2 regions of the Paenibacillus sp. NRS-1781 genome follow, and region 2 is predicted to be linked to the other one. Evidence: predicted binding sites of a transcription regulator. Region 2 holds the regulator's gene; the other holds the start of a gene.

Region 1 (15,647 bases), on a different contig from region 2:
CATACTTCTGGTAACGGGAAGTTGTTGAAACTTGATAAAGAAGGGGGAAAATTATCTCCGGCGAGTCTGGAACAACCTGTTTCGTTTCCATTGATGGGTGGGGGGTTGCTGCTAGCCTGTACTTTCTTTATTGTAGGTAAACTGCTGGAGCCGTATCTTCATATTCCTGGCCCGATTCTGATGATTCTGGCTGCGGCCTTAATGAAGTGTATTCAAGCGATGCCGGCCCAGATAGAGCAGGGAGCTTTTCATTTGTACAAATGTATTGCGGCAAGTCTGACATGGCCGTTGATGGTGGGATTGGGTATTTTGTATGTGCCTTTGGATAGCGTGGTCGGAATTCTGACAATTCCTTATGCCATAACCTGTGCATCCGTTGTGGTTGCATTGATTGTTGCTGGATACTTCACAGGAAAATGGATTAACATGTACCCGGTGGAAGCTGCGTTGGTGACCAGTTGTCGTGGCGGATTGGGCGGTACGGGGGATGTAGCGATCCTGTCTGCATCGAATCGTATGGAGTTGATGCCTTTTGCGCAAATAGCAACACGCATTGGCGGGGCAGCCACAGTCATTTTAGCAACCTTGTTACTCAATTTATGGAGCTGAAAGTCTATACCAAAGCCTGATAATCTATAACAAATGTACAGAAAAAAATACAGACATGAAGGGATGGAGAGAAGCATGAGTAGTTTAACAGAAGAGATCAGACAATTACATGAGGGCGGTAAAATGGAGACCCAACCGAAGCAGCCGATTGCAAGCATGGAGGAGCTATCCAAGATTTATACCCCCGGCGTAGCTGAAATATGTATGGAAATTGCAAATGATCCAGCTAAAGCGTATCAATTAACGATCAAAAAAAATACAGTGGCGGTCGTATCGGACGGAACAGCGGTGCTAGGATTGGGAGATATCGGACCAGAGGCGGCTATGCCTGTGATGGAAGGTAAGGCGGTTCTGTTCAAACAATTTGCAGGTGTAGACGCATTTCCAATCTGCCTTAATACGAAGGACCCTGATGAAATTGTTCAAATTGTCAAAATGATTGCCCCTGCCTTTGGTGGTATTAATTTGGAGGATATCTCTTCACCGCGCTGCTTTGAGATTGAGAGACGATTAAAAGAGGAGCTGGACATTCCGGTATTTCATGATGATCAGCATGGTACGGCCGTCGTCGTGTTAGCAGGTCTGGTGAATGCATTGAAGGTATGTGGCAAAAAAATAGAGGATGTCAAAGTCGTATTTGCAGGTATCGGTGCGGCGGGTACGGCTTGCTCTCGGATGTTGCTCAAGGCGGGTGTACGCAATCTGATCGGCGTTGATCGACAGGGAGCCATTCATCGTGGCGTGGAATATAGCAATCCACATTGGACGGAGTATGCGAGCATGACCAATCCGTACAATTTGAGTGGCAGTTTATCCGAGGTGATTATAGGGGCCGATGTGTTCATCGGTCTGTCAGGCCCGGATTTACTGGGTGTGCAGGATATTCAGAGCATGGCTGCTGATTCTATCGTCTTCGCCATGGCGAATCCGAAGCCGGAGATTGACCCAGCCTTAGCAGTCCCTTATGTGCGTGTTCTGGCTACGGGCCGCTCTGATTATCCTAATCAGATTAACAATGTGCTGTGCTTTCCGGGAATTTTTCGGGGGGCGTTGGATTGTCATGCCTCGACAATTAATGAGGAAATGAAGCTGGCTGCCGGGCTTGCTATTGCTGATGCGATCAGTCCTGAGGAGCTAAGTGAAACTTATATCATACCTAATGTGTTTAATCCGAAGGTGGTCTCTAAGGTTCGTGATGCTGTCATTCGCGCTGCGTGGGAGACAGGAGTAGCCAAGGCAGGTAAAGCTCCTGCCGCTGCATTGCACCCGCAAAAGCTATAGTCTTCACAAACTACTTTCCAACCGTTTCAGCATACTAAACCGGTGTTGTTTGTTCCGTTCAGCCTTTGTGGGGAATATAAATCCGCGCCAATGAGCAGGATATAGCAAAGCGCAACTGTCTATGTTCTTGAACAGGAGGTTGCGCTCAATACCACACAGGGAGTTTTGGGGATGAGTGAAAAAAATATTTTGGCCTATTTCAAAAGCCCCGAGGAAGCACAAGGAGCAGCTAGAAAGCTGGAAGCTCTCCGGGCAGCAGATGTATCTATAGACCGATTTAGCCGCTATCCCCGACAGTCTATGGGCAACGCTGGATTACCTGTATTTGCGGGGCAAATTACCAGCTTGTCCTCACTGACGCAGGGAGTGGAGTTTACGGATGCAACTCCAGCGATACTGGCTGCGGCTGATCCATCTGCCAGCGGCATGAGTGACGGCGGGCAAGGTGGGCCGACAGGCCGCGATATATTGTTAACCGCTGTGGTGGATGAATCCATTCATCATCAGGCGATGTCTATTGTGGAACAAGCGGGTGGTATGCTATGAAAACGTTGGAAGGAGCTGTGACAGATGCCCACAAACAAACGGTTCGATAAAGTGCTGACCAAAACCGAGAAAATCAAGCGTGCACAATCTGCTAAAAATGAGGATGTTGAATTCTCGGCAGAGCAGGCAGATGCTCAAGATTTGGAAGCGATCCGGCGCGGTGAAGTAGCTGATCGTCGTCAAGAGCGCATCATAAACGACAGCGAGTAGAATTCAATAAGACGGGTCATCCCTATCATTAAATATGATTTGTGGGATTGCCCGTCTTATTTGTGTTTCATCCTCTTGTCTATTTAATTATCCGCTATAGGCTGTTGCGCTAAAAACAAGGGGACCGGAGACGAAAGCAGTAGTCGCAGGCGTTTGATTTTCAATAATCAGTTGATAGTTTTGCACGCCCAGAGGTGCAACATCTACCGTTTCGACATTAATGATAATGTTGTCGTCAAACAGATTAGTCTGTAGTCCGTAATAAATTTCCTTGCCAGCTCTCCATATACGTACAAGTGTTCTAATATTGCCCGCACCAACAAAACGCAAGCCTATGGATGCCTTTAATTCTACCCGATTGTTAACAGCTCCAGGAATAGTCGGATCAATAAATACGGAAGCAGTAGCAATCCCTAGTCCGGCTGGAGAAATAGGAACCGGAAGACTAATCCCATTGGTAATAGGTGTGATGACAGCAGCATTATAATCCAAAACGGTTTTGGCCATTATAAGTCACTCCTTCTTAGAATATACTATATTGTATGTACTAGAGTTAAGGAGGCTTGGACTAAAAGAGTGGGCAACATGCACAAGTTCTACAAAACATTTTGCACTTCGATGGTACTATCTTTTTTGAACTCCTATGCATGTATATAGTACAATATAGAGTATGCATGTGAAATGAGGAGGAAATGAAAACCATGTTGTGGCATGAAATTACAATACATACAACCGAAGAAGCCGTCGAAATGATTTCGAATTTTCTGCACGAAGCAGGTGCGGGAGGGGTTTCCATTGAAGAATCCGGTTCGCTGAACAAACCACGCGATACGTCCTACGGACAGTGGTATGATCGGCCCTTGAATGACATTCCTGAAGGACAAGCGACCATCAAGGGTTATTTTGCCGAAGAAGTTGAGATGGACAGCATCCGCTCGCAAATTGAGCCACGCGTCGAAGAATTGAGAACATTCGATATTGACCCTGGCGAGGTTCGGTATGAGCTGAAAACGGTCAATGAGGATGACTGGGCGAATGCCTGGAAGCAATATTTCAAGCCATTGCGTGTGTCGAATCGTCTAACGATCAAACCGACTTGGGAAGCCTATGAGCCTGCCAGTGAAGATGAAAAAATTATTGAGCTGGACCCCGGCATGGCCTTTGGCACCGGAACGCATCCCACCACATCACTTTGTCTGAGAGCGTTGGAGTCTGTGATTAAGGGTGGAGAGGAAGTCATTGATGTGGGCACAGGCTCCGGCATTTTGGCGATTGGAGCCGTGCAACTGGGAGCGAAGCATGTACTGGCTCTGGACCTTGATCCCGTAGCGGTATCCAGTGCGCGGGAAAATACCCATCTGAATGGGTTGGAGGATCGCATTACCATTAAAGAGAGCGATCTGCTGTCCGTGCTGAATGCGAGCGATCCGACGCTGGGTATCCAGTTGCCAGTCAAGCTGGTGGTTGCTAATATTCTGGCGGAAATTATTTTGCTGTTTATTGAGGATGTGTACAAGGCTCTGGAGCCAGGTGGTATTTATATCGCTTCAGGGATTTGGAAGAACAAAGAAGAGGTTGTCGAAAACGCATTGAAGGCGGCGGGCTTCGACATTGCCGAAACGTGCCGGGATGAGGATTGGCTGGCGTTTGTGGCGAGAAAGAGGTAACTATGGATTTTTTACAAAATATTTTTCGTGTGAAGTTAGAGGTTCTTCCTTTTTACTTGCTGGCTCTGATCATTTCTTTTACGGTGCATGAATTTGCGCATGCGTATTATGCCAATAAATTCGGTGACCCTACAGCCAAGCTGCTGGGACGCGTGACTTTAAATCCGGCAGTGCATATTGATCTGATGGGTATGTTGCTGCTGCTGATCGGGGGCTTTGGCTGGGCCAAACCGGTTCCGGTCAATCGCGACAATTTCAGTCGTCCACGTTCTATGGGGATTGTCGTGTCTGCCGCTGGGCCGCTGAGCAATTTGCTGCTTGCCTTTGTGGCTACCCTGATTTATGCGGTGCTGCTTCATTTTCAGGTGCTGCCGAATATCGAGAATCAGCGGGTGGCTCAGGCCATCAACTTGTTTATCAATTCACTGATTAGTTTGAATCTGTTTTTGTTTATTTTTAATTTAATTCCGCTGCCACCGTTGGATGGTTACCGGATTGTGGAGGATGTGGCCCCTACACCGTTGCGCCGCAAACTTCAGCATTTTGAGCAGTGGTCCATCTTTATTTTTCTGTTGATCCTTGTTATCCCGCAGGTGCGGGCGGTGACGATTGAGCCGCTGTATGTGCTATCCCAGACGATTTATGTACAGTTTTTGCAGTTCGCTTTTTACATCATCGGATTATTTGGAGCCTAACGGCTCCTTTTTTGCGGGTATGGACGGTAGTATAACAATTGGAGCAGCAACATACTGGTCATCCGGGCGCAAAAGATGATATGATGGTGCTTGGTGATTTATTCGGATATTGTACAGAACCCAATGGATAACAGTTATTTTCAGAATAGGTGTGAGAGACAATGCAGCGTTATTTTATTCCGGCAGAGCAGTTTCTGGAAGACCATGTGATCGTGGCAGGTGAGGATGCGCGACATATTGCCAAGGTCATGCGCGGTCGTAGCGGTGACAAAATTATAGTCAGCGATGGGGTATCGAGGGAAGCGTTGGCTGCGCTGGATACGATAGAACAGGATCGTGTGACGGCGACGATCGTCGAGCCGCTGGAGATGACCTCCGAACCACATGTGCAGGTCACCATTGCCCAAAGTCTTCCCAAGGGAGACAAGATGGAGACCGTTATGCAAAAATGTACAGAAATCGGAGCAGCGGGGTTTGTACCGTTTTTGTCCGAGCGTACGGTCGTGCAGTATGATGCCAAAAAGGAAGGCAAGCGGCTGGAGCGCTGGCGCAAGATTGTGAAGGAAGCGGCTGAGCAAAGCCACCGTAACCGGATTCCGGAAATTAGCGCGCCGATGACGTGGAAGGAGCTGCTGGCTTCTTTTTCGCAGTATGATTTGATATGCTATTGTTTTGAAAAAGAGCAGGGGCGGCAGCTACGGGACGTGATTCAGCCTTTGGCAGGACAATGGACGTCGATGGACAAGCCACGTGTTCTGCTGGTAGTGGGGCCGGAAGGCGGCTTCAGCGAATCGGAGAGCCTGGAGGCCGAGCAGGCCGGGGCGCAGTCTACGGGGTTGGGAAGACGCATTTTGCGTGCGGAAACCGCAGGTATGGCTGCATTGGCTTGCATTTTATATGAGTCAGGAGAAATGGGAGGGGTTTAATATGCCGTCAGTGGCATTTTACACATTGGGTTGTAAGGTAAACTTTTATGATACAGAAGCGATTTGGCAGCTGTTCAAAAATGAAGGCTATGAGCAGGTAGATTTTGATGAGCAGACAGCTGACGTCTACCTTATTAATACGTGCACCGTTACGAATACCGGCGATAAAAAGAGTCGTCAGATCATTCGCCGTGCGATTCGTCGGAACCCAGATGCCATTGTGGCAGTGACGGGCTGTTACGCCCAGACTTCTCCTGCCGAAATTATGGATATTCCCGGTGTCGATCTTGTGATTGGTACACAGGATCGCGACAAAATTATTCCGTTTGTTCAGGAGATTCAGGAGTCGCGTCAACCTGTGAACGCTGTGCGCAACATTATGAAAACGCGTGTGTTCGAGGAAATGGACGTACCTGATTTTGCTAACCACACACGTGCGTTTTTAAAAATTCAGGACGGCTGCAACAATTTCTGCACCTTCTGCATCATTCCGTGGTCGCGTGGTCTGTCCCGCAGCCGCGATGCCGCAAGCATTATGGCTCAGGCGCGTCAACTGGTTCATGCGGGCTACAAGGAAATTGTGCTCACAGGCATTCATACAGGCGGTTATGGTGACGACATGGACAATTATGATCTGTCCGATCTGCTGTGGGATCTGGAGAAGGTGGAAGGGCTGGCGCGTATCCGTATCAGCTCGATTGAAGCCAGCCAGATAGATGAAAAAATGCTCGATGTGCTGAATCGTTCCACCAAGCTGGTGCGTCATTTTCACATACCGCTTCAGGCGGGAGACGACACTGTGTTGAAACGGATGCGCCGCAAATACACAACAGAAGAGTTTTACAATAAAATGCTTATGATTCGCAAGGCGATGCCGGATGTGGCGATTACGACAGACGTTATTGTTGGCTTTCCTGGGGAAACGGACGAAATGTTCCGCAACGGCTATGAACTGATGAAAAAGATCGGCTTCTCGGAAATGCATGTGTTCCCTTATTCCAAGCGCAGTGGTACGCCTGCGGCGCGTATGGAGGATCAGGTGGATGAGGACGTGAAAAATGCACGTGTGCATGAGCTGATTGAACTGTCAGAGCAAATGCAGTTGGCTTATGCAGAAAAGTTTGTCGGTCAGGTGCTGGAGGTTATTCCGGAAGTTGCGCCGAAAGGGACCGAAGATAGCGGCATGCTTCACGGTTACAGTGACAATTACATTCAACTGGTGTTTGAAGGTAACAAGGATCTGGTTGGCAAGGTGTGCCGCGTGAAGCTGACGAAGGCGGGCGTTAATGAAAGTGAAGGCCAATTGGTCCGTGTTCTGGAGAATGGGTTGCAAACAGCTTTGTAAAAACAAAAAAACCTGAACAGGTATTAGAGATGGCAAACAAGGATTTCGCCTTTCCTTACAGGGAGGACGGAATCCTTGTTGCGCAAGGAAAGGGGATTACAGGATGGCAGCAAAAAAGGAAATTTCCGCCGGAGGTGTTGTGTACCGCAAACAGGGGGAGCAGCTTGAAATTCAACTGATTACCGACCGATACGGCAAGGTCTCCTTGGCTAAAGGTAAAATGGAGCAAGGAGAAACGATCGAACAGACAGCTTTACGTGAAATTCGTGAGGAAACAGGGCTGAACGGACGGATTATCCAGCATGTGGATATGATTGCTTATACGTATCAGCATCCTGAGTTTGGGGAAGTGGACAAGGAAGTCCATTATTTTCTCGTAGAGGCACTGGATGGGGATTTACAGGCACAAATTGAAGAAATCAAAGGTGTCGCGTGGCATATGCCTGAGGAAGCATGGCGGCTCCAGCACCAAGGCGGGTATGACAACAATGATGTCATTTTGAGCAAGGCGCTGTCCATGCTTGGAATTAACGTTTGATGATGTTGGAAGATATGCGATTCTCCAAACGTGTCCATACAGGTAAATAGCAGACTGGCAAGACAAGCAGAGAGCTGATCACGTTAAACAGGGTTTGGGCATGGGCGACCCTGGCTCCAGACTCAGCAGATATCCAGGCGGCTACCATTTCCAGCCCAGGGATCAGCGGCATAAACATTAACGCCCCGCCTACGTTCAGCAGTACATGGGACCAGGCCACAAATTTGCCGGATACGCTGCCGCCTACAGCCGCTATGAGAGCCGTCACGCAGGTGCCAACGTTGGAGCCAATGACGATGGCGATACCCACATCGGCTGGCAAAGCTCCCGCAGCCGCAAGGCTGATCGCCATGCCAATAACAGCGGCGCTGCTGTGAACCAGTGCGGTCAGGCAGGCCCCGGCAGCGAAGGCCCACCACATATTGGCCGCAGCGTGGTCCAGAAACCAGCGGAACAGCCCGGCCTGCTCAATCCACGGGCCGACTGTTTGCATCACGCGGATACCCGCAAGGATCAGCGAAAACCCGGCAAAGGCGAGGCTGATATATTGGACAGCCAGCGGACGACTGAGCTGAAGGGAACTGGATGGTGGCCCGGCAGACGCATACTGGCGGCTGGAGCCAGCCTCGCCCCACAAGACCGCGACGCTCCAGCAAAGCAGCGAGCCGCAGAGCAGCGGAACAGCCAGCTTGCCTAGCTGGAGACCCATTAGCTCGGTGGTCAGACAGGTACCAATATTGGTGCCGAGGATAATGCCGAGCGTACGGCCGTAGGTCAACAGCCCGGCGTTGACCAGTCCGATGGTCAGCACCGTGACAGCGGTGCTGCTTTGCAACAGGGCGGTAATGCCTGAGCTGAACAGCATGCCACGCCAAGGGGAAACGGTGGCCCGGTTCAGCCAGCGGGTGAGGAAGGGGCCAGCTAAATGCCGGAGGGCCGCTTCCATCAGCTTCATCCCGCCCAAGAAAATAAGCAGCCCACCGCACAGCGGCAAAATAACGTGTATAAACACAGGCATAGCCCCCTTTCTAAGGTTTTAATTGAATTGCGCTTATATCAGCATTTTGCATAATTTGATTCCCAACGCTTGAAAGAACAATATATAGACGGACTAAACCGTTTCGATCTCTATATTGCCGATTTAAAATCGATTTTGGGATTTATGCAAAATGCTCATGTAACAGCCTATGATTTGTCGAGGACAGCCATGACAAGCATGGCGGGCAGCAGCGGAGCGATTCATTTGAATCTGAAGAAGCGCCAGCGATGGTAAGATCAAATGAATCGCGGAGCCGCGCCCCATCGAACACCACGCTTTTAACACTTTGAGTAATCCAAGAATGGGAGTGAAGGACTTTGCCTTCAGTAATATTGGAACGCAGCCGCAAAAAAAGGCTGGAACACGCGCACCCCTGGGTCTTTAAAAATGAAATATCCAAGGTGGAGGGTGAGCCGGAGGCGGGTGATCTGGTCAATATCGTAAACCATCAGGGCCGTTATTTGGCAACGGGTTACTATAATCCGGCCTCACAAATTACGGTGCGTGTGATGTCCTACGAGCCGCTGGAAGCGATGGATCAAAGCTTTTTTGCCAAACGCTTCCGCGATTGCCTGGAGCACCGCGAACGTTTTGTGACCGGAGGAGACGCGTATCGGCTGGTATACGGCGAGGCTGATTTTTTACCCGGGCTGATTGTAGACCGTTTTGGCGACGTGTTGGTCGTACAATTATTAACGCTCGGTATGGATCGCCGCAGGGAAGAAATCAGGGATGCACTTGTTGAAGTGATTGGCCCTGTTGGTATATATGAGCGCAGCGATGTATCCATCCGCGAGTTGGAAGGACTGGAACAGACCAAAGGGCCTTTATATGGCGACTGCCCGCGTCATGTCGTGGTAACGGAAAATGGTTTGCGTATCAAGGTCGATATTGTAGAGGGCCAGAAGACAGGCTATTTCTTCGACCAGCGTGAGAATCGTGCGGCGATCGCTCCACTGATGACGGGCTGGGGAGGACGTAGCGGAATTACGTTGCAGGAAGTAGCAGCAGAGCAGGGTGACGCTGGCACAGCGGTCATGAAGCCTGTGAACAGAAGCGGCAAGGTTGTGGAGTTCCCATTCTGGGATGGCGCAACTGTGCTGGAGTGCTTCTCACATACGGGAAGCTTTACGCTCAATGCCTGCAAATACGGTGCGAAAAAAGTAACCTGTCTTGATATTTCCGAGCACGCGATAGAAAGCGCACGGGATAATGTCAAGCTGAACGGTTTTGAGGAACGCGTCGAGTTTGTCGTGGACGATGCTTTCCAATATTTGCGTAATCAGGTTAAAGGCGTAGAGGAACGCACTACGCGAGCCGGGGGAAAAGGAGATACTTCCAAGCCGCTCACAGCAGGGGGCGGACGTACCTTTGATGTAGTGATTCTTGATCCGCCAGCCTTTGCGAAAACAAAGAATGCGGTCAAAGGAGCTACGCGTGGATATAAGGATATTAATCTGCACGGGATGAAGCTGGTCAATGAGGGCGGCTATTTAGTGACTGCAAGCTGCTCATTCCATATGCGGCCGGAGCTGTTTCTGGACACGCTTAAGGAAGCGGCGGCAGATGCCGGAAAAATCCTCCGTCTGGTGGATTGGAGAGCGGCTGGCAAGGATCATCCCCAAATTCTGGGCGTAGAGGAAGGCCATTATTTGAAATTCGCTATTTTTGAGGTGCGCAGTCGAACACAACTGTAGAATTTATAGATTGTTAACCGCATATTAAGGTAGCGGATCAAGTAGATTAGGCTCGTTTTATCCATAAATCAGTCCTGTAGAGAAGGCATACAACAAGCCTGCTTGCGGGACTGTTTGTTTTTTGAGGGAGGATAAAATGCTACAAGATGGCAAACGTACGTTCTTTTCTCTCTTGCCTCATATGCTATACTGTTGAATAGAATGTTGTTCGTTGGAAAGGAGGCCGCATCATGTCGGTCCGTTTGTTAATTGGCCGCTCAGGCAGCGGGAAAAGCGCGTTAATCCGTCGCGAAATGACGGCTATGCTACGCAAGGAACCGCTAGGTAAGCCAATGCTGTTACTTGTGCCGGAGCAATCGTCATTTGCTTCAGAGCATGCATTGCTTACAGAAGCCGAAAACGGTATTCAGGGGACGGTGCGCGCACAGGTCATGGGATTTCATCGTCTTGCCTATTTGGTCATGCAGGAAACCGGGGGTTCGGCGCTGGTACCTGTGACGGAGGAAGGCAAGAAGATGCTTTTATATAAAATTATTCGTCGTCGCAAGGATGAACTGAGCTTATTTAAGGATTCGGGAGACCAACTGGGCTTTGTGGATCGGTTAAATACGCTGTTTACAGAGCTGAAGCAGTATGGGAATGATACTCGGTATGTCCCGGAGCAACTGGAGCGAATGAATGCGGCGGGGGAATCCACTCCGATTTTACGCGGCAAGCTCAAGGACATCAGTCTGATCTATGAGGATTTTGAAAGAGAGCTGACGCTTCAATATATTGATGGCGAGGATACGCTGCGTATGCTGGCTGAGCAGATTGCTGAGTCGTCCATTGTACGTGGAGCGGATATTTGGATGGATGGCTACCGCAGATTTACGCCGCATGAATACAAGGTGGTGGAGCAGCTCATGCTGCACGCTTCTTCGTTGACGGTCGCACTGACTTGCAATCGCAGCTACGAGAGGGGACAGCTTCCGCATGAGCTGGATTTGTTTCATCCTTCGGCGGCTACCTATGTAAAGCTTAAAGGGATGGCGGACGAGCTGATGATCGAGACGCAGACACAACTGCTGCGCTCTGATCCGCTTCCGAGATTTAAGGACCGCCCGGCGTTGGCGTATCTGGAGGCAGAGTTTGAACGACGTGCGGGATATCGGAACCAGGGACGACCCATGCCGCAGCAACAGATGCCGGAGCAATGGAAAGATAAGCAGCCTGAAGAAATCAAACTGTATGCCGCAGCGAACCGACGTGTCGAGCTGGAGGGAGCAGTGCGCGAAATGCGCCGTCTGGCCCGAGATGAGGGGGCACGTTATCGGGAAATGGCTCTGTTTGTACGCCATATTGAGGATTATGAGCCGTGGGTGGAGCCGATATTCAAGCAATATGAGGTTCCGGTGTTTCTCGATCAGCGCAGAAGCATTTTGCATCATCCCTTGGTGGAAATGATTCGGGCTTCGCTGGATATCGTCCAGCGGCGTTGGCGGTACGAGGATGTATTTCGTGCGGTTAAAACGGATCTGCTGTTGCCACAGGGTGGACGAGTCAGCCGCGAGGATATGGATCGTCTGGAAAATTACGCATTGGCCTGCGGGATACAGGGCAGCCGCTGGACAGACGGACGGCCATGGCAGGCTGTACCCAGCCTTTCGCTGGAGCTGGAGGAACAGGAGCGGAATCGTCAGCGGGACGAAACGTTGGATCTAATGGAGCTGTGCCGTGATGTGATCGTGACGCCTTTACGTGCGTTTGAGAAACGTTTGGGTAAGGCCCGGACTGCACTTGAGAAGTGTGAAGCGGTGTACTTGTTGCTGGAGGATGCGGAAATTGGGCATAAGCTGGATGACTTGATCCATCAGGCCGAGGAAGCGGGAAATCCCGAGCAGGCGAAGGAGCATCGTCAGGTATGGGATGCGGTGCTTGAGCTGTTGGATCAGATCGTCGAAATGATGGGTGACGAGAAGCTGGACACTTCTTTATTTGCAGGTGTGCTGGAAACGGGGCTGATAGAGTACCGTATGGGTCTTGTTCCGCCAGCTCTGGATCAGGTACTGGTCGGAAACACAGACCGTACTCGTGTAGCTGGTATTCAACATGTCTTTGTACTGGGTATGAACGAAGGTGTGATGCCAGCTGTATTTCATGAGGATGGCGTGCTGAACGAGCAGGAACGTACCGCGTTGAATGAACGGGGCGTTGAACTGGCACCGAATATGACAAGACGTCTGCTGGATGAACGTTTTCTTGCGTATACGGCGCTCACATCAGCCGGAAGCAGTCTGTGGATGAGCTACGCGGTAACCGACGAAGAGGGCAAGTCGTTGCTGCCGTCAGAGTTGGTACGCCATGTCCGTCAACTGTTCCCTGCTCTGGAAGAGCACCCGTTGGCTGCCTATCCATTGCCTCGGGACCTATGGGCGACGCAATGGGAGTATGCTTCCCATCCGTCCGAGGCATTGCCGCAACTGATCGCGCAATTCCGGCAATGGCGGCATGGTGGAGAGATTTTATCTCCCTGGTGGGAGGTATACAACTGGTATGCGGGCCAGCAAGGGCGTGAAAAGGACAAGCTGCGTCAGTTGCTAACCTCACTTTTTTACGAAAATCATGCCGAAATGCGGAAGGAAACGAGTCGCCGTCTGTACGGTAGCAAGCTGCGTACCAGCGTTTCTCGTATGGAACGTTTTGTCGCTTGTCCGTTTTCGCATTTTGCTTCCCATGGTCTTCGCTTGAAGGAGCGCCAAATGTATCGGCTAAAGGCACCGGATATCGGACAATTGTTCCATGCGGCGCTCGGAGAGATGGCGATGAATTTACGTAAACGGAACGTGAGCTGGGGCAGTCTCAGCACAGAGGAATGCCGACAAGAGGCGGAATCGACGGTGGAGCGTTTGGCTCCCCGCCTGCAAGGCGAGATTTTAATGAGCTCCAAGCGGTACGGGTACATTTTGCGCAAGCTGAAAGATATTGTGAGTCGGGCTTCGCTGATTTTGGGTGAACATGCGCGTAGAGGCAGCTTTGAGCCGCTGGAGCTTGAGCTGGGTTTTGGGCCGGGAGAAAAGCTTCCTCCTCTGACCTTTCGGCTGGACAATGGTGTGGTGATGGAAATCGTCGGACGAATTGACCGCGTGGATGTGGCAGAGGGAGAACAAGGCTTGCTTTTACGCGTCATTGATTACAAATCCAGCCAAAAGGATCTCAAGCTGCATGAAGTGTATTATGGCCTGTCCTTGCAAATGCTCACATACTTGGACGTGCTGCTGAATGCGGCAGAGGAATGGTTGGGCGAGACGGCTTATCCGGCGGGGACGCTGTATTTTCACGTCCATAATCCGATGTTGCAATCACCGAATGGTCTGAGCGCGGAACAGGCCCGTCAGGAGCTTCTAAAACGCTTCAAGATGAAAGGGCTATTGCTCGCGGATCGGGATGTGGTCGGACAAATGGACACAGCACTGGACAAGGGGTATTCCTCGATTTTGCCAGTTGCGGTCAAGGCGGATGGCAGCTTTTACAGCAGTGCGTCTGTCGCTTCGCCGGAACAGTGGGACAGCCTGCTGGCTTCGGTGCGCGATAATATCCGAACGATTGGGACACGCATGACAGAGGGCGATGTGGCGATTGAGCCTTATCGTATCCAGCAAGAGACGGCATGTACCTTCTGTTCTTTCAAACCTGTTTGTCAATTTGACGACAGTCTGGAGGGCAGCGGCTACAACCAATGGGGGAAACCCGGCAAGGATCAGATATGGGATTTGCTTGGGTCTGCACAGGAAGGGAAAGGAGGAATGGACCAATGATAAGCACATCAAGCACTAACGGAATACCCAAGCCGGAAGGCAGTATGTGGAGTGATGACCAGTGGCGTGCGATCTATGAATCTGGCAACAACATGCTGGTAGCGGCAGCGGCGGGGTCTGGTAAAACAGCGGTGCTTGTAGAGCGCATTATTCGTAAAATCGCCGATCCGCGGCTCGGTTTCAGCGTGGATCGGCTGCTGGTAGCGACCTTTACAAAGGCTGCTGCCGCCGAAATGCGCCAACGTATACGTGAAGCTTTGGAACGTGTGCTGGAACAGGAGCCGGATAGTGAGCATGTACGTCGTCAGTTATCGCTGTTAAATCGGGCGTCGATTACGACGCTCCACTCTTTTTGTATGGAGGTTATTCGCAGGCATTATCAGGCCATTCCCCTTGATCCCGGTTTTCGGATTATGAATGAGCATGAGACGGAATTGCTGCGGCAGGAGCTGCTGGAAGAACTGTTTGAGGAAAAGTATGAGGCTAACGATGAAGGCAGTACATTCCGCAGACTGGTGGACTGGTTTAGCGGTGAGCGTACAGATGATGCGATGTATGTGCTTGTTCAGCGCTTGTACGATTTTTCGCAAAGTCATCCCTGGCCGGAGCACTGGCTGAGGGAGACCGCAGCCACGTTCCGTGTAGAAGATGTGACGGCTTTGGGAGAGACGCCTTGGGTTCGCAGCATTTTGGTGGATGCGGCCCTTTCGCTGCGCGGAGCAGCAAGCCTGCTGGAGCAGGCTTATGAGACAGCTATGCAGCCCGGCGGCCCTGCGCCCTATGCAGTGACGCTGCAAGAGGATACCGCGATGGTGAAGGGACTATTGCAGGAACTGGAGACACAGCCGTGGGCCTCGCTGTATGATCACTTTCAAATAGCGGCCTTCGGCAAGCTCAAGCCAGTCAAAAAGGATCAGACTGAGCCTGCATTGCAGGAACGGGTCAAGGCGCTCCGTGAGGCAGCCAAAAAAATGATCACGGATATGAAGGCTTCCCTGTTCGGCAGGAGGGCGGAAGCCTATTTGGAGGAACTACATGGGGCGGCTCCTCTGATGGAGGAACTGGTGGAGACCGTAATTGCCTTCGGGGAACGATTTCAACAGCACAAGCAGTCCAAAGGGCTGGTGGATTTCGGGGATTTGGAGCACTATTGTCTGAAAATATTACGTCATCCCGACTCTACTCCGCACAGACTGCTGCCTTCGGACGCTGCACTCGAATACAAGGAGCAATTCGACGAGGTACTGCTGGATGAGTATCAGGATACGAATACGGTACAGGAGGATATCGTCAGGCT
Region 2 (15,647 bases):
GCCTACCGCTTAACTGCGCCTGGAATCGGTGGTGAAGTAGGGGCCATGTTAGGTACCACGAGAGGTATCTTTCAGGGCTTATTTCTTGCTCCAACACTGGTTGGGCAAGCGGTTAAAGGAAGTATATTCGCAGCTGCGGTCTTTGAAGACATGGGATTTGAAACGAAACCTGCCTGGCATGAGGAACGCACCGATTTGATTCAGGCCATTTCTTTTAACGGACCGGAGCATTTAATTGCTTTTGTCCAAGGAATTCAGCGTGCTGCCGCTGTGGATAGTCATGTGGTACCGGAGCCGTGGGATATGCCGGGCTACGAGCATCCGGTTATTATGGCTGCAGGCACTTTTATACAAGGAGGAAGTCTGGAATTATCTGCAGATGCTCCGATTCGTGAACCCTATATTGGTTACATGCAAGGGGGGTTAACCTACTCTCATGTGAAATATGGAGTGCTGATGGCCCTACAAACCATGAAAGATCGTAAATTATTGTGAGTTTTTCTAACATGTCATTGACACTTTGCATCAGCTAAATGTACAATAAGGTGAATAATAGATCACTGGAAGGTTGATGACAAATGGGCGACGAAATTCGCAGAAACATGGCCTTATTTCCAATAGGTATTGTCATGAAGCTAACGGACTTGTCAGCACGTCAGATTCGTTATTATGAACAACATAACTTGATAGTTCCTGCCCGCACGTCGGGTAACCAACGTCTTTTTTCCTTTAATGATGTAGAGCGTTTGCTTGAAATCAAGGCGTTGATTGAGAAGGGTGTTAACATTGCGGGAATTAAACAAGTCATGAATCCGGTCACCAAGGAATCGGAAGAAGCAACAGTTATTACTGCAGATACGGAAGTTAAACGTCGTGAAATGTCCGATACCCAGCTTCACCGCTTGCTGAAACAACAGCTTGTGGCAGGTAAAAGACCGGGACAGGTATCCCTGATCCAAGGTGAATTATCACGTTTTTTCAATAAGAGATAATATATTGCCTGCATTTTGGCATACTACCGCTTTACTTGCAGACCAGGCCTCATTATTTAAAAGGATTATGGAACAGCTGATTTGTAATACTCGTTACAGAAAGGGAGAGGTTAGTGTGAGTTATACCAGAGAAGATATTCTTCGGATTGCCAAAGAAGAAAATGTTCGTTTTATTCGTTTGCAGTTTACAGATTTGCTTGGTACGATCAAGAACGTAGAAATTCCGGTTAGTCAACTGCCAAAAGCGCTGGATAACAAAATGATGTTTGACGGTTCTTCCATTGAAGGTTATGTGCGCATTGAAGAATCTGACATGTACTTATACCCTGATCTGGATACATGGGTAGTTTTCCCTTGGGTAACCTCGGATCGTGTAGCTCGTCTGATCTGCGATATTTATAAGCCGGACGGAGTTCCATTTGCCGGCGACCCGCGCGGTATCTTGAAACGTGTACTCAAGGAAGCAGAAGAAATGGGTTATACTTCGATGAATGTCGGACCGGAGCCTGAATTCTTTCTGTTCAAAACCGATGAAAAAGGCGAACCGACTACAGAATTGAATGACCAAGGTGGATATTTTGACTTGGCACCGATGGATCTGGGTGAAAACTGCCGTCGGGAAATTGTTCTTAAGCTTGAAGAGATGGGCTTTGAAATTGAAGCGTCCCATCATGAAGTTGCACCTGGACAGCATGAGATTGACTTTAAATATGCGGATGCAGTTAAGGCTGCCGATCAGATCCAAACGTTCAAGCTCGTTGTTAAGACGATTGCACGCCAGCATGGTCTGCACGCCACCTTTATGCCAAAACCTTTGTTTGGCGTGAATGGCTCCGGTATGCACTGTAACCAATCGTTGTTCAAGGACAATGAAAACGTATTTTATGATGAATCAGACGAACTCGGATTGAGCAAGACGGCCCGCCATTATATGGCTGGTATTCTTAAGCACGCACGTGCGATGGCAGCAATCACGAATCCAACGGTGAATTCATATAAACGTCTTGTACCAGGTTATGAAGCTCCTTGTTATGTTGCCTGGTCTGCCAGTAACCGTAGTCCGATGATTCGAATTCCGGCATCTCGTGGCTTGAGTACCCGCGTCGAAGTTCGTAATCCTGACCCGGCTGCGAATCCTTATTTGGCACTGGCTGTGATGCTGAGAGCCGGTTTGGATGGTATCAAACGTCAAATGGCTCTGCCAACTCCGATTGATCGTAACATCTATGTTATGTCTGAGGAAGAGCGGATTGAAGAAGGGATTCCAAGCCTGCCAGCAGACTTGAAAGAAGCTTTGTCCGAGCTTATTCGAAGCGAAGTTATCTCTGACGCTCTGGGTGACCATGCGCTGGCTTACTTCTATGAGCTTAAGGAAATTGAATGGGATATGTACCGGACCCAAGTGCATCAATGGGAACGTGATCAATATCTGACGCTTTACTAAAATGTGGAATCCCTTGGCGCTCTAAGCGTTGAGGGATTTTTAGTTTGGGGGCAGTGAGTAAAATTATATGGCGGGAAACCGCATTTTTCAATTGGAGGTACTAAAAGAATTGCAAGGAAGAGTTTGCGAGTTGGATCGAAGCCCGTAAGCAAGAACATCGTGTATTAATACTATGTTGTCCTGTCTCTTTTGGCTGATTGTATTTTATGATTTTTTTGATCGTTTGTATCATCCTAAATAATTAAAGAAGAGAACCTGTATGAATTGGAATGAAATTCTAGATACATTTTTCCATGATCCGGGACTTATCAACGAAAAGTGGGAGGAAGATGGTATTTTCCAACTCGTGAAATATGAGTTTTTTTGAAATATGGCTCTTAGAGCAATAAACATATTGTAAGGAAACGTGCGAAAAATATTTACCCAGCATAATACATAAAATATTCCAAATAAACAGGTAATTGTATTTCTATACTGTTATAGCAAATATAGAATTATAGTGTTGGTTACAATGGTGAGAAGGGGATATGTGTTATGTGGGAGCCTATACGGTTCTTGCTTTTTTCTAATGTTGAAACATTTGCGGCGTTTGTTTTAATGCTTACTATTTTCAGAATCCGAGCTTTAGATTTTATCTGGCCTGCATTGTTTATCGGCCTGATCATGAATTTGCAAAGTCTGGTGTTAAGAGAAGAAATGTCGTTGTCTTTTTTTGCTCCGAGTATAAACATTATATTATTCACATTATTGATAACTACTGTTGTAAGGATGCCTATTATTTGGTCAGCTATTATATCCATTACAGGTACGTTTTTGTATACGCTGCTCCAAGCAATAATTATAGTAATGCTCTTTGGTACATTGACATCAGACATGGAGACCTCTCCAGAGGGATCGTTAGCTCAAGCGGTAACCAGTGCATGGGTATTAGCTATATCATGGTTAGTATTTAAATTCAAAATAGGCTTTACAGCAGATTATGAAAGCTTGCGTTTTAGGTGGGAACATGTACTTGTTGTTATTTTAATAATTGGGGTACTAGGCGCTAGTACATTTATGTTCTACGTCAATAATTTTCCTCTGAGTATTTTATTTATAGGTTTGGCATCTGGAATGTTCCTGTACTATGCGCTAAAAACGGAGCGTGATTATTATAAAAAATCTTGATTCTATTGCTCTTGATATTGCAACTCATATCAAAACAGTTGTACCGGATCATCCATCTTCTATTGCGGTTTTAAAACATGGAGTAGCCGTTGTGATTAATACAGTTTCCATCATTTTGTTAACTATTGGTATTTCATTTATTACGGGGAAGGTGCAGGAAACTGTACTGGCAATGATATCTTTTTCTATACTGCGTCAAGTTGTAGGAGGAATACATTTAAAGAGCAATATAGTATGCATTGTTGTCTCTACAGCTTTACTTACTGCCCTGTCCTTTGTGAATTTAAACTATAATTGGATAGTTATTACTTCGATATTAAGTATAATACTTGTCTTAGTTTATGCTCCGTCTAGAATAGACGGGAAGACTCGTATATCTAAACGGCACTACCCATTGTTAAAAATTTGCGGAGTTGCAATAATAACACTTAATTTGTGGCTGGCTTTTCCGGTGGTAGCGGCTAGTTTTTTTGTTCAGAGCTTAACATTAATAGAGAGGAGGTGCGAAAAATGAAAAGTCCTAAATTTAGTAAATTTAAGATTGGCATGTACTACAATGCTGCCATATTACTTACTTCACTTGCAGTTGTATCAGTGAGTACAGCGAGTTTGTCTTGGATTCACAGTCCCGAACCACCTGAAGAACTGTTGAAATAAAGTGGGAGATATATGAAATGCTAAACTTAACCGTCTCAGCTGATGATTCTCGAGGTATGAACAAGGGCGAAAACATACCAGTGGACAAGGTTCTTTTTATATCTAAAGGACGTAAGAGGGATCAGATTCTAGTTCACACATTCGAAAAAACATATTACATGATCGGCACCCTAAAGCATTGGGAAAGCTTTCTAAATAATAATGGGTTCCATTTCTTGAATGTGGATAGAAGTAATACACTGAATGTGGAGAAGGTGAAAATTGTTAATGGCATTTTCAAAGACGCTTACTTTGAATGTGAGATAACAAAAACGTCGAAGAGGTGTCCGATCTCTTATCACCGATTTGGCGAGGTTATAGAGGAAATGGGTTTCATAAATTCGAACATAATCTTCACTGGAGTTGCTACTAGATAGCGGCTCTTTTTTTCAAAACACTCGACTTATTCGAATCATAAGAGACATTCAGCACCCTGATTTTTGTTCAGAATCTAAAGGATAATGATCATACAGTAAAGATAAAGACACAATAGTTCAAGGAGGAGAATAGACATGAAAAAAGCTTTTATTGAATTTTCTCAGGGCTGGGATTTAAAGTGCCACTTATTATTGTACAACTTCCGTTTTACACTAGAATGTGGCACAAAAAAGAGGGAAGAAATCCTTCCCACTTTTCGCTTAAAAACAATCATTATCGTCTGCGTTGTCTATCATTTACACTAAACAGATTAACAGCCAATGCGTTACCTCTAGCACGTGCAATAGCTCTCTGATTTGAACGGATGGATAATCCTCTTCCTCTCACGTGACGTTTGAAATGTCTTTTACACATGATATCACCTCCCTTCACAAGAAATGAAGGTACGGATGAATTTTAGAAGTGTTTATGCTTACGGTTACGTTTGGAAATTTTGATGTTCAATGCATTGGTGGCTAGTGCGTTACCGCTTCTTGTTTCGGCGGATGCGGCCTGAAAGACTTTTACGACCAGAAATTTGTTCTTGCCGATACGATGCTTATACGTTTTGACTCGATTTTTGATCATATGCTTATCTCCTTTGCTAAGGTCTACTTTATTCATATGCCAGTAGCGCTAGCATGTATCGGCATAAATCTATTAAAAGCAAAAAGAAGCTATCACCTATGATTCTAATATTCAGAAACTAATAAAGTATGGAGATACAGAATGTAAAAAAACTTATGCTTACCTGTCTTATCTTTTCCCACTTTATATTGTAGGAGAAAGTTCCAGCAGATTAGCATAAGCAGAATAGTAAAGAATGAAGTTAGTAGGTATAAACCGTCTATCTATGGGCTATCAAAGGAAAAAGAATAGCTGTGAGAAACATTTTGTGTACATAATATCAATACAAAACCGGCTTGCCATGGGCAGCCGGTTTTGTTGTAGCGGAAGAATAACGGGGCTGAAAAATGAAAAATTAGTGGAAGTCCCGGAAGAGTCCTACAACCTTACCCAAAATACTGACGTGCGTCAGACGAAGCGGTTCAAAGGCCGGATTTTCCGGTTGAAGTCGAATATGATCTTTTTCCTTGTAAAAAGTTTTAACAGTAGCCTCGTCCTCGTCTGTCATGGCCACGACAATATCGCCATTATCGGCTGTCTGCTGTTGACGTACGATGACATAATCTCCGTTGGCAATACCAGCTTCAATCATGCTTTCTCCTACAACAGATAACATGAATATTTTATCCTCACCAACAAAATGCTGGGGAAGAGGAAAGTAATCTTCAATATTTTCTGTTGCTGTAATAGGCAGACCAGCTGTAACTTTGCCGACGACCGGAACACGACTAATTGAGTAATTAATCAAGTTGCTGTTATCCGATTCGTCTTGGCCGAGTAACTCGATGGCCCGCGGTTTCGTTGGATCACGACGAATCAGTCCCTTTTTCTCCAGACGATCCAAATGACCGTGAACCGTAGAACTGGAGGCCAATCCAACAGCCTCACCTATTTCGCGTACAGAAGGGGGATAACCCTTTAGACGCACTTCATTGCGGATAAATTCAAGAATGGCCTGCTGGCGGCTTGAAATCTTAGACATACCGTATCAACCCCATTTAGTAACGTTTGGGAAAATTATAGCATAGAACCTCCGTTCGTACAAACGTAAGTTCTAAATAATCCCTAAAAAACAATCGCGAACTTTTGTTCTCTTTTCTATTGAACAAAACAGATGTTCGTGTTATATTGTGAAAAACATAGGAACAAACGTTTGGAGGACGTAGACAATGATGAAATATAGCACATATCAAAGTATTTTTCCAATGAATTTAGAAAAGATGCAAAATGTCCGTAATGAGAGAGAGGCACAGCTTGTACGGCCCATTTCTAATAGTCTTCTGTCCAAACTTCTTATTCTGGTTACCGTTTTCTGGATTGCGGATGCAGGTGTGCTGACGGTATTCGCGGCCCCTTCGGTTTCTAATGAAGAGGTAACCAAACTTATTGTACAACCTGGGGATACATTGTGGCAGATTGCCTCCAATCATAAACCGGAACGAATGGATACAAGGGTATATATAGATGGAATTGTTCGGATTAACGGACTGGAAGATCGGGGAGTGCAGGCAGGCCAGCTTTTAAAGCTTCCGCATTTCTGATCTGTCACGATTGATTAGAGCTTGTCAGAGGACGTAATGAGGGAACCTTGACAAGCTCTTTTCTACATGTCAAAGTGTATTATATCTTTGCTTATATGGAGGGGACAGAATTTGGATATAGACAGCTTGGTACAGCGCATCAATGAATTGGCTCGCAAAGCAAAAGCCGAAGGATTGACTGAAGAGGAAACAACAGAGCGCGCCAATCTTCGGGAAATTTATTTGGATAACATTCGCCGTAATTTCCGGCAGCAACTTGATACGATTGAAATTGTGGACGAAGATACGTCGAAGGGAAATGGTGGGCTGACGCATTAATGTCGCTAAAGCGGCTTAGCCCGCGTAATTTGCTTTTCGTTTTTTTAAGGTATCTATTTTGGTATCTATATAGATTAGGATGGGTGGCAATTGTTTTTAAGCAATATATTTGGGAAGGGAATTGAGAGATGGCCCGATCATTTGAAAGAAAAGTACGCAAAAACACAGCGCATTTGAATAAATCGCGCAAAAAACAAGGCATCCAAACCATTAGTGGTGCCGGTTCTGCAATGGATATTTTCCGTGGACGTAATATTACCGTGCCAATCATGTTGGCTGGACTTGCAGTTCTGTACATGCTCATGAGTTATTTTTTGACTAAGACTGGCATGCGCGGCATGGACTGGCTTGTATTTGGCTTGTATTTGATGCTGGCAGTTATCTTTTTCATACGCCGTCCTTATTTGAAGGTTGGAAAGAGCACGCTGTATATGTTGAAGGGTGGCAGAGAGCGTCCAATGACGACAGAGGATATGAAAGCCATCAAGATTGAAAAGGGTTACGTAACGGTTGAAAGAAAAGGTAAGGGTGGCAACTTTATTTTTACAAAATCACTGGGCCGTTATGATACGGATGCCATTGCAGAGCGGCTTGAGAAGTTTGCGCTATCTAATCAGGTTCAAGTAGACAAAAAATAGCGACTTCTGTTGGTACGAATCGTTTAAATTGTTTGTGGACCTGTAGCCTCTGTAAATAAGGTCGCATGATGTTATTTCATATAACACATTGCGGCCTATTGATTAATATGGGCACATAATAATTGGAATGCTTGTAGGCTCAACATGGGAGAACAAGCGTACATATAAAGTGGAAAGAGAGTGGATAATTCAGATGACGATTCAGGCGGTAATGTTCGATCTTGATGATACACTTCTGTGGGATGAGCGTAGTGTAGAAGAGGCATTTGACGCGACGTGCCAGACAGGTTCCCTGGAAGCAGACGTTGATCCGAAGGCTTTGGAAGAAGCAGTCCGCAAGGAAGCGCGTGCTTTGTATGAGTCTTATGAAACCTTTAGTTTTACTCAATTGATTGGCATTAATCCGTTTGAGGGATTGTGGGCGAATTTTAAGTCAGGAGAGCAGCCTGAGTTCCGGCAATTGGAACAGTTGGCCCCTGCTTATCGAAAGGAATCTTGGCGTAGAGGTCTGCAACAGTTGGGGATAGATAATGAAGAGTTAGCGCAAAAACTGGCAACGCAATTTGCCTTGGAAAGACGCACCCGTCCCCATGTTTATGAAGAAACATTTGAGATTCTGGAGCAATTAAAGGGGAAGTATAAGCTTCTTTTGTTGACAAACGGCTCCCCTGATCTACAGCAGGAAAAGCTGGATGGGGTTCCGCAGCTAGCTCCATTTTTTGATGACGTTGTTATTTCAGGTTCGTTTGGTAAAGGTAAGCCGGACCCGTCTATTTTTCTACATGCTTTGGGGCTTCTCGGTATTGAGCCTGAACATGCTTTAATGGTGGGGGATAAGCTGACGACTGATATTCAAGGCGCTCTGGCGGCAGGTGTGCACTCCGTGTGGGTGAACCGCAACGCCAAAACCAATACTACAGAAATCAAGCCAAAGTTTGAAATTAAGCATCTTTCTGAATTGGATGGAATTATTCAATCGTTTAAGTAAGTGCTTTTCGGATCTTATTATAGTAACAAGCCCAAAAAACTCCCTCCGCTCAGGTATCTCAGAGCAGAGGGAGTTGCTTTATCCACTTTGGATGGATTCGTAATGTAGTATTATGCTTTAATAAACGATGGATCTTCAAACGGTTCGGCAATCCACCCATTTTCTTCGATGAACAAACGTACTGCGACGATCTTCTGATTTTCCATTAAGGTAAAGAAGTGAGGAATATTTTCTGGTACGGAAATAACGTCACCAGGTGAAAGCTCGACATTAAAATATCCGATTTCTTCAGGACCTTTAATGATGAAAATGCCTTTGCCTGCTACAATAGCACGGATTTCATCTTCGGTATGAGTATGAATTTGCTCAAACTTGGCAAGCAGCTCGTCTAAATTCGGCGTTGCTTCGGACAAGGTGATAACGTCCCATATTTTATACCCACGGCGGGCGGCTAAGTCCTTGATTTCGGCTTCAAAAGTGTTTAGAACAGCTACTTTTTGCTCATCTGTCAGGGTGAAATTTTCTTGCAGCACCCCGGATAGCTTGGAATCATCCCAATGCTCGTACAATACCTCTTGACTCTCCAAAAATTCACGGACCTTGTCTTCATCGCTAATTCGTACATTCGTATTGCGTATTAAGATTTCAGCCATAGGTTATCCCTCTTTTCCACTTGGTTTAATGTTGTATACAGAATATCATGTCTTGAATCGTTGTACAATATAGGTTTGAAACATTTTATGTTGCAAATGACGGTTCGTCCTATTCCAATATAAAAGAACACCGACCTAAGTGCGTCTCATTATGCTGCAAACTGTAAAAATGAATATCGAGAGTCGTTTTTGTGCAGAAGAGGCTGTATAAAACGTATGTTTTTACTTCAATCTATCTAAATGATACGGTTTCTGCTAAACTAGGATTTAACGTTTTGCGGGGGTGAAGAGATTTTGGATAAAGTTAGCTTACAGGATGCATTACAACGAAGAATACTCATTCTTGACGGGGCCATGGGCACCATGATCCAGCAAGAGGATCTTTCCCCCGACGATTTTGGCGGGGAAGAGCTGGAGGGCTGCAACGAGATGTTGGTCTTAACCAGACCGGATGTCATTCAAGGGATACATGAAGCATACTTGGAGGCCGGATCAGACCTGATTGAAACGAACACTTTTGGAGCGACATCCGTTGTTTTGGCGGATTACGATATACCGGAGCGCGCCCGTGAAATTAACCTGGTTGCCGCTAAACTGGCGCGTAACGCGGCAGATAAGTATAGTACTGCGGACAAGCCTCGTTTTGTTGTAGGAGCTATGGGACCGACAACGAAAACATTATCCGTGACAGGTGGTGTTACGTTTGCGGAGCTAATTGAGAGCTATGAAGAGCAAGCCTTGGCGCTAATTGAAGGCGGCGTGGATGCCCTGCTTTTGGAGACCTCGCAGGATACGCTTAACGTCAAAGCCGGAAGTATTGGAATTCGGCAGGCTTTTGAGAAGACGGGTATCGAGCTTCCCATAATGATTTCGGGAACGATTGAACCCATGGGAACGACTTTGGCAGGGCAAAATATCGAATCCTTCTGCATTTCGCTGGAACACTTGCACCCGGTGTCGATCGGGCTGAATTGTGCTACAGGACCGGAGTTTATGCGGGATCACATTCGCTCTCTCTCCGATATGTCCTCAGCAGCCATTAGCTGTTATCCGAATGCAGGTTTGCCTGATGAAAACGGTCAATATCATGAATCACCTGATTCATTGGCCCGTAAAATGGCCGCTTTTGCCGAAAAAGGTTGGCTGAATATTGCAGGAGGCTGCTGTGGTACCACGCCTGAGCATATCCGGGTTATGAGTGAACGTATGGCGCAGTTTGAGCCGCGTCCGCTGGAAGGCCATCACCCACCGGCTGTATCGGGTATTGAGCCTGTATATATTGAACAGGAGAATCGTCCCTATATGGTTGGTGAACGAACGAATGTTCTTGGCTCCCGCAAATTTAAGCGTTTGATCGTGGAGGGCAAATATGAAGAGGCATCTGAAATTGCCCGTGCTCAGGTAAAGAGTGGGGCACATGTCATTGATATTTGTGTACAGGACCCGGACCGCGATGAAATGACGGATATGGAAGCCTTTTTGAAGCTGGTTGTGAATAAGGTAAAAGTCCCTCTCGTGATTGATACCACGGATATCGAGGTTATTGATACCGCCTTGCAATATTCGCAAGGGAAGGCGATCATTAACTCCATTAATTTGGAGGATGGCGAAGAGAAATTTGAGAAAATGGCACCTCTTATTCATAAATACGGCGCGGCTGTTGTTGTTGGAACCATTGATGAACGTGGTCAGGCTATTTCTCGTGAGGATAAGCTTGAAGTGGCCAAACGCTCTTATGATCTGCTGGTGAACCGTTACGGTCTGGCACCCGAGGATCTTATTTTTGATACCCTCGTATTTCCCGTGGGAACAGGTGATGAGCAGTACATCGGTTCAGCCAAGGAAACGATTGAGGGGATTCGGATTATTAAAGAGGCACTTCCAGGGGTTCACACCATTCTGGGTATCAGTAACGTGTCCTTTGGCTTACCGGAGGCGGGTCGTGAAGTGCTCAATTCCGTTTATCTATACGAATGTACCAAAGCAGGCTTGGACTATGCGATTGTAAATACGGAGAAGCTCGAACGTTATGCTTCGATACCCGAGCATGAACGGAAGCTCGCCGAAGACCTGATTTATAAAACGAACGACGATACTTTATCCGCTTTTGTAGCTGCTTTCCGTAATAAGAAAGTGGAGAAAAAAGAGAAGGTGTCCAATCTCTCGCTCGAAGAGCGGCTGGCTTCCTATGTAGTAGAGGGTAGTAAGGAGGGCCTGATTCCGGATCTGGAGCAAGCGCTTGCCAAATATTCTTCGCTGGAGATTATTAATGGACCGCTGATGAAGGGGATGGAAGAGGTAGGACGTCTCTTTAACAACAACGAATTGATCGTTGCAGAGGTGCTGCAAAGCGCTGAAGTCATGAAGGCGTCGGTTACTTTCTTGGAACCGTATATGGAAAAAAATGAATCCTCGGTCAAAGGTAAGATTTTGCTGGCTACGGTCAAAGGTGATGTGCATGACATCGGTAAAAACCTGGTGGAGATTATTCTATCCAACAATGGTTACCATATTGTAAATCTGGGTATAAAAGTACCACCAGAACGCATTATTGAGGCTTACCGTGAAGAAAAGGCCGACGCGATTGGCTTATCCGGTTTGCTTGTTAAATCCGCTCAACAAATGGTGTTGACTGCACAGGATTTGAAAAATGCGAATATTGATATCCCGATTATGGTTGGCGGAGCTGCTTTGACGCGTAAGTTTACGAAAAACCGTATCCGTCCCGAGTATGACGGCATGGTTGTCTATGCGAAGGATGCAATGGATGGTTTGGACATAGCTAACAAGCTGATGAATCCTGAGTCCCGCAAGAAAATGGCTGAGGAAATGGAAGCTGAACGGGAAGCGGAAGCCGCAACGGTTGTGGAAGCCAAGCCGTTGCCTAAACTTACCCGGGCTGTTCGCTCTAAAATCGCTCAGGATTTGCCCGTCTATATTCCGCCAGATACGGACCGTCATGTACTGCGTAACTATCCGCTCAATTATATTTTGCCTTATGTGAATATGCAGATGCTGATGGGGCACCATCTTGGATTAAAAGGAAATGTAGAGCAATTGCTGGCTTCGGGGAATCCGAAAGCGACTCAGTTGAAGGAAACCGTAGATAGCATCATGTTTGAAGCCGTTACGGATGGAATTATTCAGGCACATGCTGTATACCGTTTCTTCCCGGCGCAGTCACAGGGAGATCAGATTTTGGTTTATGATCCATCAGATGTGAGCAAGGTACTGCACACATTTACGTTTCCGCGTCAACAAGTAGAGCCTTATTTATGTCTGGCTGACTACTTGAAATCGGTGGAATTCGGAGTTATGGATTATGTAGGTTTTATGGTCGTTACGGCGGGTCATGGTATTCAGCAGCTTTCCACGCAATGGAAAGAAAAAGGGGATTATTTACGCTCTCATGCACTTCAGTCGGTAGCGCTGGAAGTGGCAGAAGGACTCGCCGAGCGACTTCATCATATTATAAGGGACAGCTGGGGTTTCCCGGACTCGGCAGACATGACGATGAAACAGCGGCATGGGGCTAGATATCAGGGCATACGGGTATCTTTTGGCTATCCGGCATGTCCTGATCTGGAGGATCAGGGGCCATTGTTCCAACTGTTGAAACCTGAGGATATTGGCGTTGAGCTGACGGAAGGGTTTATGATGGAACCGGAGGCTTCTGTATCAGCCATGGTGTTCAGTCACCCTCAGGCGCAGTATTTTAACGTCGAAAAGGTATAACACCTTTATCAGATGGGATAGCAAAGACCCTCCGAGCTTCGGAGGTTTTTTGCTGGTCAACAGGAAGAAGGTTAAAGTCATGGAATTTTATTTTCTTGGCACGAATGCAGGTGTGCCTACGATCCAGCGAAACGTGACGTCCATCGCACTCCGTTTGCTGGAGGAACGAAGAAGCATGTGGTTGTTTGATTGCGGCGAAGGAACTCAGCAGGAGATACTGCGTTCGCCGCTTAAGCTAAGCAGGCTTGAAAAAATATTCATTACCCATTTGCATGGAGATCATCTCTTTGGTCTGCCGGGCCTGCTGTCGAGCAGGGCGTATCAGGGAGGTACGACACCGTTAACTGTATATGGGCCGCCTGGCCTCAAGCAGTACATCGAATTATCTCTGGGCATCAGCCAATCCCGTATCAACTACCAACTACATATTGTGGAGCATACGGGGGGGCAGTTGTTTGATGACGGGCAATTCCGTGTGGAGTCGGCTCTGCTGGATCATCGTATTGACAGCTACGGTTATCGTATTGTAGAGATGGATAAGCCCGGCAAGCTCAATCAGGAACTGCTGGAGCGATACGGAATCAAGCCCGGCCCGGTGTATGGTAAGCTGAAACGTGGAGAAAGCGTAGAGGTGGAGGGTGGAGTCATGCTTCATCCCCAGGATGTATTGGGTGCACCGAAAAAGGGACGTATCATCACCATTCTCGGTGACACTCGACCTTGCCTGAATACCGTAGTACTAGCTCAGGATGCAACGGTTGTCGTTCATGAAGCCACTTTTCTGCATGAGCTGGCAGATACGGCGTATGAATATCATCATAGTACAGCGCTCCAGGCAGCGGAAGCAGCAAAAGCGGCAGGTGCGGGTCAGTTGATCATGACACATTTTAGTTCCAGATATAAAGATCAGGAGCAGCTCCAGCCTTTGCTGGAGGAAGCACGGATTGCATTCCCTAATTCATTGCTGGCGGAGCAGCATGTATTGTTACCAGTGCCCGATATTGGTTCATAAACGGTAGTTATAGAAGATAGACGTGTATGGGTGCCGGGGCTTGCTCCGGCGCCCTTGTTTTTCCTGTGAAATTATTTTCCGGGAAAGCGCAGGATGCGACAAGAGATGAGGACGACATATGGGTGAGACCGAATGAATATGTAATACCACATATGGAGACATGTCATATTTGGTTTTCTATATATCGAATTTTAAGGGGTTTGTATTTTGAGCAGGCTCAGGAAATACAGGAGATTTCCTTAGAAGACTAGGCATCTTCGATGGATTTCGACGGAGATGCAGCTTATTCCCTGGGAAAGCGACGGCTTTTAGCGAGGAATGGCACTATTTTGCACCGTTTACCAGCAATTCATGGACTTCATATGTATTTTTGACTTAAGATAGATAAAGTGAAATGGGGAGGCCGACTTATTTTATGACCTGAATGATTAAGGTGGTTAAATGAGAAGGTGAACATCATTCATGGGATGAATTATAATTTCAATGTTATGATGAATTGATTTGAAGTGCGGGAGGGAATTACGATAAAATCGTTACTGATTGATCTGGATGGAACATTGTATCATGGGGAACGGATGATCAAGGGTGCGGATCTGCTCATATCCCAATTGCGCACGAACCAGATACCTTACGCTTATGTTACGAACAATGCTTCACGCACACCCGAGTCGGTGGCGGAGCATTTGGTCGGTATGGGAATTGATGCAGTTAGCAATGAAGTATGTACTTCGGCGCTGGCGGCTGCACAATATGTTGCACAGCAAAGCCCTGGAGCACGTGTATATTGTATTGGTGAAACGGGATTACGTCAGGCTCTTACGGATGCCGGATTGCAGCTTGTGGAGGATCACCCTGATTATGTGGTGCAGGGGATAGATCGCCAATTTACATATGATAAGCTGGTTGCTGCTATGCGATGGATTCGGGAAGGAGCCACTTATATTTTGACAAACCCTGATCTTCAATTACCTTCACAAGATGGACTCATGCCGGGGGCAGGAACGATTGGAGCTGCGATTGAGGCGGCATCACAGGTAAAGCCCGTCGTCATCGGCAAGCCTTCAAGCGTGTTAATGAGCTATGCGCTGGATCGCTTGAACATTAGAGCGGATGAAGCTCTGGTTGTGGGCGATAATATGCTTACCGATATTGCGGCAGGTGCGGCGGCAGGTTGCAAAACAGCTCTCATACTATCGGGTGTTTCGACCCGCGCTAATATGGACGGACATATGCGTGCCGTTGGAGTAAAACCTGACCTGATATTTGACAATCTGGATGAATTGCAGGATTGGCTCCGGGAAGAGTTTAAGTAATAGTAAATATACATTTTAAAAAAATCTGCAAGAATCAAAAGTGATTTGCAGCTACGAAAGGAAAGATGTTGACATGCCGGAACTTCCTGAGATGGAGAACTACAGA

The links. Region 2 encodes LexA, which represses DNA repair genes until DNA is damaged. Its sites were predicted from a motif close to CGAACATATGTTCG; they were not measured.
Region 1: addB (helicase-exonuclease AddAB subunit AddB) is a predicted target of LexA. The motif match lies at 10,704-10,717, and genes of this name have one in related genera.

Annotation. Positions count from the first base shown of each region.
Region 1 is NZ_JBITPI010000027.1:73,712-89,358, forward strand. It holds gene ACIFO6_RS11545 (2-hydroxycarboxylate transporter family protein) at 1-609, shown strand, start outside; gene ACIFO6_RS11550 (NAD(P)-dependent malic enzyme) at 685-1,890, shown strand; gene ACIFO6_RS11555 (hypothetical protein) at 2,062-2,436, shown strand; gene ACIFO6_RS11560 (YfhD family protein) at 2,461-2,646, shown strand; gene ACIFO6_RS11565 (hypothetical protein) at 2,734-3,153, opposite strand; gene prmA (50S ribosomal protein L11 methyltransferase) at 3,348-4,313, shown strand; gene ACIFO6_RS11575 (site-2 protease family protein) at 4,316-5,008, shown strand; gene ACIFO6_RS11580 (16S rRNA (uracil(1498)-N(3))-methyltransferase) at 5,170-5,934, shown strand; gene mtaB (tRNA (N(6)-L-threonylcarbamoyladenosine(37)-C(2))-methylthiotransferase MtaB) at 5,936-7,279, shown strand; gene ACIFO6_RS11590 (NUDIX hydrolase) at 7,383-7,817, shown strand; gene ACIFO6_RS11595 (Na/Pi cotransporter family protein) at 7,807-8,829, opposite strand; gene ACIFO6_RS11600 (hypothetical protein) at 8,905-9,090, shown strand; gene ACIFO6_RS11605 (class I SAM-dependent rRNA methyltransferase) at 9,174-10,553, shown strand; gene addB (helicase-exonuclease AddAB subunit AddB) at 10,784-14,350, shown strand; gene addA (helicase-exonuclease AddAB subunit AddA) at 14,347-15,647, shown strand, end outside.
Region 2 is NZ_JBITPI010000063.1:75,795-91,441, forward strand. It holds gene ACIFO6_RS21585 (aminotransferase class I/II-fold pyridoxal phosphate-dependent enzyme) at 1-495, shown strand, start outside; gene ACIFO6_RS21590 (MerR family transcriptional regulator) at 579-992, shown strand; gene glnA (type I glutamate--ammonia ligase) at 1,108-2,436, shown strand; gene ACIFO6_RS21600 (hypothetical protein) at 2,971-3,603, shown strand; gene ACIFO6_RS21605 (accessory gene regulator ArgB-like protein) at 3,581-4,117, shown strand; gene ACIFO6_RS21610 (cyclic lactone autoinducer peptide) at 4,114-4,260, shown strand; gene ACIFO6_RS21615 (LytTR family transcriptional regulator DNA-binding domain-containing protein) at 4,317-4,676, shown strand; gene ACIFO6_RS21620 (hypothetical protein) at 4,812-4,982, shown strand; gene ACIFO6_RS21625 (hypothetical protein) at 5,134-5,304, opposite strand; gene lexA (transcriptional repressor LexA) at 5,699-6,325, opposite strand; gene ACIFO6_RS21635 (LysM peptidoglycan-binding domain-containing protein) at 6,516-6,884, shown strand; gene ACIFO6_RS21640 (DUF896 domain-containing protein) at 6,996-7,202, shown strand; gene ACIFO6_RS21645 (hypothetical protein) at 7,331-7,840, shown strand; gene ACIFO6_RS21650 (HAD family hydrolase) at 8,034-8,828, shown strand; gene ACIFO6_RS21655 (cupin domain-containing protein) at 8,939-9,481, opposite strand; gene metH (methionine synthase) at 9,776-13,216, shown strand; gene rnz (ribonuclease Z) at 13,296-14,228, shown strand; gene ACIFO6_RS21670 (TIGR01457 family HAD-type hydrolase) at 14,735-15,541, shown strand; gene ACIFO6_RS21675 (Fpg/Nei family DNA glycosylase) at 15,615-15,647, shown strand, end outside.